DNA from 2 places in the Pseudomonas sp. GW821-FHT02C04 genome. Region 1 is predicted to be linked to the other one. Evidence: predicted binding sites of a transcription regulator. Region 1 holds the regulator's gene; the other holds the start of a gene.
What was found. The regulator FliA, encoded in region 1, starts transcription of late flagellar genes. The targets are predictions, from matches to a motif close to CTAAAGTTTNNNNNNNNNNNGCCGNTAA.
Positions count from the first base shown of each region.

Region 1 (4,657 bases):
AGCCATCGCCAACAATGCCGCCAAGAGTCAAGATACCGCCGCTTTGGTGGCCGCTGTGCGGGTCGGCGTTTCTCGCGCCATCGTCCAAAGCATTGTAGGGACTGAGTCGGAGCTGCCAGTTATCACGCTGGAGCCAAGGTTGGAACAAATATTGCTCAATAGTCTGCAGAAGGCAGGACAAGGCTCGGAAGAGGGCGTTCTGCTGGAGCCAAGCATGGCCGAGAAGCTGCAGCGTTCGCTCATCGAAGCGGCGCAGCGTCAGGAAATGCAAGGTCAGCCGGTGATCCTGTTGGTAGCAGGCCCGGTTCGCGCGATGCTCTCGCGCTTTGGCCGCCTGGCAGTCCCTGGACTGCATGTGCTGGCCTACCAGGAAATTCCGGACAACAAGCAAGTGACCATCGTTGCGACAGTAGGGCCCAACGGCTGAGGTAGTGGTTTATGCAAGTTAAGCGTTTTTTCGCCGCCGATATGCGTCAGGCCATGAAGCTGGTTCGTGATGAGCTGGGCGCTGATGCCGCCATCATTGGCAACCGCCGCATTGCCGGCGGCGTCGAGCTGACGGCGGCGCTGGATTACAAATTGTCGGCGCTGGCGCCACGGGTTCCGAACATGGAACTCGAAGACGAGCTGCGCAAGACCCAGTCGCGCATCGTTACTGCCCAGGCCGAGTTGAGCATGCGTGGTGAGGCCGACGGCAACACCAATCGCCAGTTGTTCTCCGGTCTGCCATTGACCGCCGGCCTGCCGCTGACGGCTGCCGAGCCTCTGACAGAACCGACTTACGCTGCTCCGGCGCGTCCAGCTCCGGCACCTGCGCCAGCTGCCGCTGGTGTCGATCCGCGTGCGCTGGATTCGATGCGTTTCGAACTCAACAGTCTGCGCGAGCTGATGGAAGTGCAGCTCGGCACCCTGGCCTGGAATCAGCTGCAAGGCAGCCGTCCGGCTCAGGCGAACCTTTATCGTCGTCTGCAACGCATCGGCTTGTCCGGCCCGTTGTCGCGCGACCTGCTGGCGCTGACCAGCGATATCGAAGAACCTCGTCAGGCCTGGCGCATGTTGCTGGCGCACCTGGCGCGGATGATCGCCACGCCGGAAGTCGAGCCGCTGGAAGAGGGCGGGATCATTGCCATGGTCGGCCCGGCCGGCATGGGCAAGACCACCACCCTGGCCAAACTGGCCGCCCGTTACGTGCTCAAGTACGGCGCGCAGAACATTGCGCTGGTGAGCATGGACAGCTTCCGCATCGGTGCTCAGGAACAGTTGAAAACCCTGGGCCGGATCCTCAATGTATCGGTGACCCACGTCGATCCGGGCCAGTCCCTGGTGCAGGCGCTGGATCCACTGCTGCGCAAACGCGTGGTGCTGATCGATACCGCCGGCCTGCAGGCCAGCGATCCGGCACTGCGCATGCAGCTGGAAAGTCTGGCCAGTCGTGGCATTCGGTCGAAAAATTATCTGGTACTGGCAACCACCAGCCAGAAACAGGTTCTAACCGCCGCTTATCACAGTTACAAGCGTTGCGGGCTCGCCGGGTGCATCCTGACTAAACTGGATGAGACGGCCAGCCTTGGCGAAGTGCTGAGCCTGGCGATCAGTCATGAACTGCCGGTCGCCTACCTGACCGACGGCCCACGGATTCCGGATGATCTGCATCTGCCGCGCCGTCATCAATTGGTCAGCCGCGCCGTCAGCGTGCAAATGCAGGAAGAACCCAGCGAAGAAGCCATGGCTGACATGTTCGCTGATATCTACCACAGTCCCACCAAGCAGGTTGGCTGAGGTAATGAACAGTTTTTGTACCTACATCGATGGTCTGCCATGCATTGTTCCGGTTGTGAACGCGCAGCCAGTAATGTGGCCTCCGTCTATGCAAGACAAGGTAAAGAAATAACATGGGCAGCATGCATCCCGTACAGGTGATCGCGGTGACCGGCGGCAAAGGTGGCGTCGGCAAGACTAACGTGTCAGTGAACTTGTCCCTGGCGCTGGCAGAGCTTGGCCGTCGGGTCATGCTGCTGGACGCCGACCTGGGTCTGGCGAACGTCGACGTTCTGCTGGGCCTCACGCCCAAACGTACCCTGGCCGATGTGATCGAGGGCCGCTGCGAGCTGCGCGACGTGCTGTTGCAAGGCCCCGGCGGGATCCGCATCGTGCCGGCCGCTTCCGGCACCCAGAGCATGGTTCACCTGAGCCCGGCCCAGCATGCCGGTCTGATTCAGGCGTTCAGCGACATCGGCGACAATCTCGACGTACTGGTGATCGACACCGCTGCGGGTATTGGTGACTCGGTAGTCAGTTTCGTTCGCGCGGCGCAAGAAGTGTTGCTGGTGGTCTGTGACGAGCCGACCTCGATCACCGACGCCTACGCGCTGATCAAACTGCTGAACCGCGATTACGGCATGAACCGCTTCCGCGTCCTGGCCAACATGGCCCAGAGCCCGCAGGAAGGTCGCAATCTGTTCGCCAAGTTGACCAAGGTCACGGATCGCTTCCTCGACGTCGCCCTACAATACGTCGGCGCGGTGCCTTACGACGAAAGCGTGCGCAAGGCGGTGCAGAAGCAGCGTGCGGTCTATGAAGCCTTCCCGCGTTCCAAGTGCGCACTGGCGTTCAAGGCGATCGCACAGAAGGTCGACACCTGGCCGCTGCCCGCCAACCCGCGCGGCCACCTCGAATTTTTCGTCGAGCGCCTCGTGCAGCAAACGGCAGGACCTGTGCTATGACCGCCAGCGGTATGAATTTCTACAAGAAGTCGGCACGTGACGCGCAGTACGAGCTGATCGAGCGTTACGCGCCACTGGTCAAACGCATTGCTTACCACTTGCTGGCGCGATTGCCGGCCAGTGTGCAGGTCGAAGACCTGATCCAGGCCGGGATGATCGGCCTGCTCGAAGTCTCGACCAAATACGACGCCAGCAAAGGCGCCAGTTTCGAAACGTACGCGGGCATCCGGATCCGCGGCGCCATGCTCGATGAAGTACGCAAGGGGGACTGGGCACCGCGCTCGGTTCACCGCAACACCCGTATGGTCAGCGACGCGATTCGCTCGATTGAAGCTAAAACCGGCCGTGACGCTAAAGATCACGAGGTTGCGGCCGAACTCCAATTGAGTCTCGACGATTACTACGGGATTTTGAACGACACCCTGGGCAGCCGACTGTTCAGTTTCGACGACCTGTTGCAGGACGGCGAACACGAAGGGCTGCACGAGGATGGCGCAAGTGCTCATCTTGAGCCGTCGCGCGATCTGGAAGATGAGCGCTTCCAGGCTGCGTTGGCGGACGCGATTGCCAATTTGCCGGAGCGTGAGCGACTGGTGTTGGCGCTGTACTACGACGAAGAGCTGAACCTCAAGGAAATCGGTGAAGTCCTTGGCGTCAGTGAATCGCGGGTCAGCCAGTTACACAGCCAGTGCGCGGCCCGTTTGCGGGGGCGTTTGGGGGAGTGGCGAGCGCGCTGAGGGCAGTGTGGGGACGCTGCGAACGAGGCTGGTGCGGTGGTGAACGGCACCGGTCTTGCTCTGTTGTGCTCCAGACAGTCATCGAGTGCTTTGCCGGATTGATTGAAATGGCGCGTCCAGGTGCTGGGCGCGTTTAAGACTGCTTGGAGGTCGAATTGAACAAAGACATGAAAATCCTCATCGTTGATGACTTCTCAACGATGCGGCGGATCATCAAGAACCTGTTGCGTGATCTCGGGTTCACCAACACCGTTGAAGCCGACGATGGCACCACTGCCATTCCGGTGCTCAACAGCGGCAGCATCGACTTTCTGGTGACCGACTGGAACATGCCTGGCATGACCGGTATCGACCTGCTGCGTCACGTGCGCGCCGATGAAAAACTCAAGCACCTGCCAGTGCTGATGGTGACTGCTGAAGCCAAGCGCGAGCAGATCATCGAAGCGGCCCAGGCCGGCGTTAACGGCTACGTGGTCAAACCTTTCACGGCTCAGGCGCTGAAAGAAAAAATCGAGAAGATTTTCGAACGCATCGGCTGATGACGCGCGGGGGAGCTATGGAGCATAACGAATCTTCACAGGGCGACTTCGAGTCGACTCTGAAAAAACACGCGGTCGAACTGGTCGAAAGCCTTGAAAAGGGCAGGTTCGGCGACGCCGTGCAACTGATCCATGAGCTCAATCAGACCCGTGACCGTGGCCTGTACCAGGAAGTGGGCAAGCTCACACGCGAACTGCACAGTGCAATCGTCAACTTCCAGATCGACCCGCATATGCCGCAGGCCGAGGAAGTGTCGCAGATCACTGATGCGACCGAGCGTCTGGGCTATGTGGTCAAGCTGACCGAAGCCGCGGCCAACCGCACCATGGACCTGGTGGAAAGCGCCACGCCGGTGGTCAATGGCCTGGCTGACGAAGCCCAGGCATTGAGTGCCGACTGGGGACGTTTCATGCGCCGTGAAGTCGGGGCTGAAGAGTTCCGCGAGCTGGCGCGTCGGGTCGACGGTTTTCTGGCACGCAGCAGCGCGGACAACCGCGCGGTGTCGAGCAACCTCAACGACATTCTGCTGGCCCAGGATTACCAGGACCTCACAGGTCAGGTGATCAAGCGCGTGACCCAGTTGGTCACCGAAGTCGAAAGCAATCTGCTCAAACTCGTGCTCATGGCCAGTCAGGTGGACCGCTTCGCGGGCATCGA
Region 1 is NZ_JBWKVT010000003.1:123,817-128,473, reverse strand. Features, by position in the region: gene flhA (flagellar biosynthesis protein FlhA) at 1-427, shown strand, start outside; gene flhF (flagellar biosynthesis GTPase FlhF) at 439-1,779, shown strand; gene fleN (flagellar synthesis regulator FleN) at 1,893-2,723, shown strand; gene fliA (RNA polymerase sigma factor FliA) at 2,720-3,460, shown strand; gene AC07VV_RS12500 (chemotaxis response regulator CheY) at 3,628-3,999, shown strand; gene AC07VV_RS12495 (protein phosphatase CheZ) at 4,017-4,657, shown strand, end outside.

Region 2 (4,657 bases), on a different contig from region 1:
CGGGGATATCGGCGAGGCAGGTGTCCCGTGGATTCTGCTCGATGAACCAGCGCACGTACTCGTCCACCCGCAGGCCGCCGAACTGTTGCTGAAGGCCGGCCGCCAGCCAGCTCTTGCCGCTGGACTCCGGGCCGGTAAGGACGACGACTTTCATGTGCGCAACGCCGGATCGGCGCGCCATTCCCGCCAGCCCAGCACCGCGATCAGGGTGAACAAGGCGTACAACGCAGCAGTAAGGTAAAGCGCCTTATAAAGGAACAGACCGACGAAAATCACATCGAGCACGAACCACAATGCCCAGCATTGCAGGCGCTTGTGGGCCATCCAGAATTGCGCGACGAGGCTGAAACCGGTCAGTGCGGCGTCGAGCCAGGGTTGCGCGGCATCGGTCCAGTGCGCCATGGCGGCGCCCAGCAGCAGACTGCCGACGCTGCCGATGGCCAGCCCTTTGAGGATTGAAGGCGTGTCGAGCCGGCTGACCTGGCGGCCGTCATGCATCGTCCCCGCCCGGGTCCATTGCCACCAACCGTAGACTTGCAGGGCGGCGTAAACCACCTGCAGCAACATGTCCGAATACAGCTTCACCTCGAAGAAAACCCAGCTGTAGAGCAACACCATGACCAGCCCGATCGGCCAGCACCAGGGATTCTGTTTGACCGTCAGCCAGACGGCGATCACACCGAGGGCGGCGGCAAACAGTTCGAGCCCGGACATGCAAGATCCTTGGAGGGAATAAAAGAGGGGGCGGATTGTACCGAAAAACCTGTGGGAGTGAGCCTCCCACAGGGTGAGATCGTCAGACGCGGAACTGGCGCAGCAATCCGTTCAACTGCTCGCTCAACTGGCCCAGCCGCACACTGGCGGCACTCGACTGCTCAGCGGCCATTGCGGTGCTGTGGGACAGGCCGGCGGCCTGGGTGACGTTCTGGTTGATGTCCTCGACCACGTGCGCCTGTTGCAGGGTCGCACTGGCGATCGACGCGTTCAGGCCGTTGAGGTTGCGCAGCGCCTGGCCGATGGCATTCAGGCTCGCACCGGCCAGTCCGGCCTGCTCGATGGTCAGTTGCGAGGCCTTGCTGCTGTCACCGATCACCTTCACGGCGGCTTCGGAATGGTTTTGCAGACGCTCGATCATCGACTGGATTTCCGCCGTGGATTTCTGCGTGCGTTGCGCCAGCAGGCGGACCTCATCGGCCACCACCGCAAAACCTCGCCCCTGTTCGCCGGCGCGGGCGGCTTCGATGGCGGCATTGAGCGCCAGCAGGTTGGTCTGTTCGGCAATCGAGCGGATCACCTCCAGAACGCTGCCGATCTGCGTGCTTTCGGTCGCCAGCGTACGAATCACCTCTACTGCCTGATCGATGGTGCCGGACAGTTTGTCGATCTGTTGCAGGCTGCCGTCGATGTTGATCTGGCCCTGTTGCGCCTGCGCCTCGGCATCGCGCATTTCGTTGGCGGCATGCTCGGCGTTCTTCGCCACATCCTGCACGCCGTAAGTGACTTCGTTGATGGCGGTCGCCACCAGTTCCATCTGCTGCGACTGTTGCTGGCTGCGCTGCTGAGCCTGGTTCGCGTCATTGCCCAGTTCAGTGGAGGACTGGCCCAGCGCGCTGGCCGACACCTGCAAATCGCCGATCACCCGGCGCAGCTTGGCGGTGAAGGCATTGAAGTGATGCGCCAACTGCGTGACTTCGTCCTGACCGTGGGTGTCGAGGCTGCGGGTCAGGTCGCTTTCGCCGCTGGCGATGTTGGCCATGGCGTTCACGGTTTCCTGCAAGGGGCGGACAATGCTGCGGGCAATCAGGATCACCAGCACGCCCATGATCAGCGCGATCACCAGGCCGACGACGGAAGCCTTGATCACCTGGCCCTGAAACTCGGCTTGCACATCGTCGACGTACACGCCGGAACCCAGTACCCAGCCCCATGGCTCGAACAGTTTCACGTAGGAGGTCTTGGCCACCGGTTCACTGGCACCGGGTTTCGGCCAACGGTAATCGACCATGCCGGCGCCTTTGGCCTTGGCGATGGCAACCATCTCGTTGAACACCGCGAAACCATCCGGGTCGCGGATCGCCGAGAGGTTCTGGCCTTCAAGCTTGGGATTGGTCGGGTGCATGACCATCACGGGCGTGAGGTCGTTGATCCAGAAGTAATCGTTCTGGTCATAACGCAGGCCGCGAATCGCGGTCAGTGCCTGCTTCTGGGCAGCGTCGCGGGTCAGGGTTCCGGCCGCTTCCAGGCCTTGGTAATAGGTCAGCAAACCGCTGGCGGTCTGCACCACGTGTTGGGTTTTCTGGGCCTTGGCGTGATACAGGTCATCGTGGATCTGCTTGAGCATCAACAGGCCCAAGGTCAGCAGCATGACCACCGCCACAATCAAGATGAGCCACAAGCGTCGGCTGATCGACACACTGCGCAAGCTGTTCATAACGCTGTCACTCCGATTTCTTTTTCTTGTAATAAATCACCGCCAGCATCCAACCACGTTTCCGTGGCCGGGCATACGCGACCCAAGTCGTAGAACGCGGCAGCGCTATTACGGCTTGTCTGATAGGATTTCGGCCCCGCGCGTGAAAACCTGAACCCAAGTTGCCATTTCACGGAATTTTGACCGTTTCGTGTGGATCCTTTGCGCGCGGAATCGGTACAGCAACAAACAGCTACGCTGAACGCAGTGAACGTAAAAAAATACTATCGGGGCATGCCGTAGCGCATCGCTCTTTGGGGGATTGATGGATCTTTGGACCGCCTTGCAGGCACTGATTCTTGGAGTTGTAGAAGGGCTGACGGAGTTTTTGCCCATTTCCAGTACCGGACACCAGATCATTGTCGCCGACCTGCTGAATTTCGGCGGCGAACGCGCGATGGCGTTCAACATCATCATCCAGCTCGGCGCGATTCTCGCGGTGGTCTGGGAGTTTCGCCGCAAGATTCTCGACGTGGTCATCGGTTTGCCGACTCAGCCGAGTGCGCGGCGTTTTACCGCCAACCTGCTGATCGCTTTCCTGCCCGCCGTGGTGCTGGGCGTGATCTTTGCCGATCTGATTCACAAGTACCTGTTCAACCCGGTCACCGTGGCGACGGCGCTGGTGGTGGGCGGTATCATCATGTTGTGGGCCGAGCGCCGGCAGCATGAAGTGCACGCCGAAACCGTGGACGAGATCACCTGGAAAGATGCACTGAAGGTCGGCTTTGCCCAATGCCTGGCGATGATCCCGGGCACCTCGCGCTCCGGCTCGACCATCATCGGCGGCCTGTTGTTCGGCCTGTCACGCAAGACCGCCACCGAGTTCTCGTTCTTCCTGGCGATGCCGACCATGGTCGGTGCGGCGGTGTACTCGGGCTACAAGTACCGCCATCTTTTCGTGCCGGGGGACTTCCCGGTGTTTGCCATCGGTTTTGTCACGGCGTTCGTTTTCGCCATGATCGCTGTTCGCGGCTTGCTGAAGTTCATCGCCAGCCACAGCTACGCGGCCTTCGCCTGGTACCGGATCGTTTTCGGCCTGTTGATTCTGGCGACCTGGCAGTTCGGCTGGGTGGACTGGGCGGCGGCCAAGGCATGAGTGATTCCCGCGCACGCCGCCCGGATCGCGGCCCGTCCGGTGGCAACATTCAGCATCTGAAGTTGAAGCTGGTGGTACTGCTTATCGTCTGCGCGTTGCCGCTGTTCGGTTCGCTGTCGATGTGGCTGCGCGGAATCTCACTGGTACCGCTGACGGCCTATGGGCTGGTCAGCGTGCTGGCGTTTTTCCTGTACTGGGCCGACAAGCGCAAGGCTCGCGCCGAGGCCTGGCGCACCCCGGAGAATGTCCTGCACGCCGTGGAACTGGCGGGAGGCTGGCCAGGTGCGTTGATCGCCCAGCAAGTCTTCCGGCACAAAACACGCAAGGTGTCGTTTCAGATTCTGTTCTGGGTGATCGTCGCGCTGCACCAGGTGTTCTGGATCGATCAGTTGTTCCTCGGCTCGAACCTGTTGGCGTTGGGTTAGGGCTACAGCAGCAAACCCACCTGGGTTTTCTTCGGCAGCTTGCTCACCACCAACTGGTGGGAACGTTGCAGCAACCCTCGCAGTTCCTCGGCGCCCAAAGGGTAGGGCGGGTGCATGATGATCCACTGCGCCCGCGCCAGATACGGCGCCGGGTGAATGCCCGGCCGGTCGCAATGACCGAGAAACAGATCCTTGTCGACCTTGAACGCCAGCGACTCGCCACGCAGCCCCTGCAAGGCGAACATCTTGTTGCCGGCAATCGAAAACACCCGCACGCCGCCCCATTTGTAGTCTTCTTGAGCACCGGGCAATGCCAGGCAGAAATCCGCGACGTCCGCTTCGCTCAACTTTCCTTGTTTCATAACAATCGCTCTCCACAGGCATTAAACGACTCAACCAGATGATCGATCCAGGCACGCACCGCCGGCATCACTCCTCGCCGGTGCGGATACACCGCTTGCAACCAGCCGCCGGGCAATGACCATTCCGGCAACAACTGCACCAGCGTGCCGTTGTTCAGTTCCGCTTCGCAATACATCATCGGCAGCAGGGTGAAACCCTGGCCGGCCAGCACGCAGGCCTTGCGCACGATAAAGTCGTCGATCCCCAGCCGGGCCTCCAGCGCCAGATCGCAACTTTTGCCGTGCTGATCGAGCAGGCGCACAT
Region 2 is NZ_JBWKVT010000001.1:879,658-884,314, forward strand. Features, by position in the region: gene AC07VV_RS04090 (AAA family ATPase) at 1-154, opposite strand, end outside; gene pnuC (nicotinamide riboside transporter PnuC) at 151-714, opposite strand; gene AC07VV_RS04100 (methyl-accepting chemotaxis protein) at 797-2,431, opposite strand; gene AC07VV_RS04105 (undecaprenyl-diphosphate phosphatase) at 2,736-3,566, shown strand; gene AC07VV_RS04110 (DUF1294 domain-containing protein) at 3,563-3,991, shown strand; gene AC07VV_RS04115 (MmcQ/YjbR family DNA-binding protein) at 3,994-4,353, opposite strand; gene AC07VV_RS04120 (LysR substrate-binding domain-containing protein) at 4,350-4,657, opposite strand, start outside.
Region 2: the regulator FliA is predicted to act here: its motif matches at 2,559-2,586, upstream of AC07VV_RS04100 (methyl-accepting chemotaxis protein).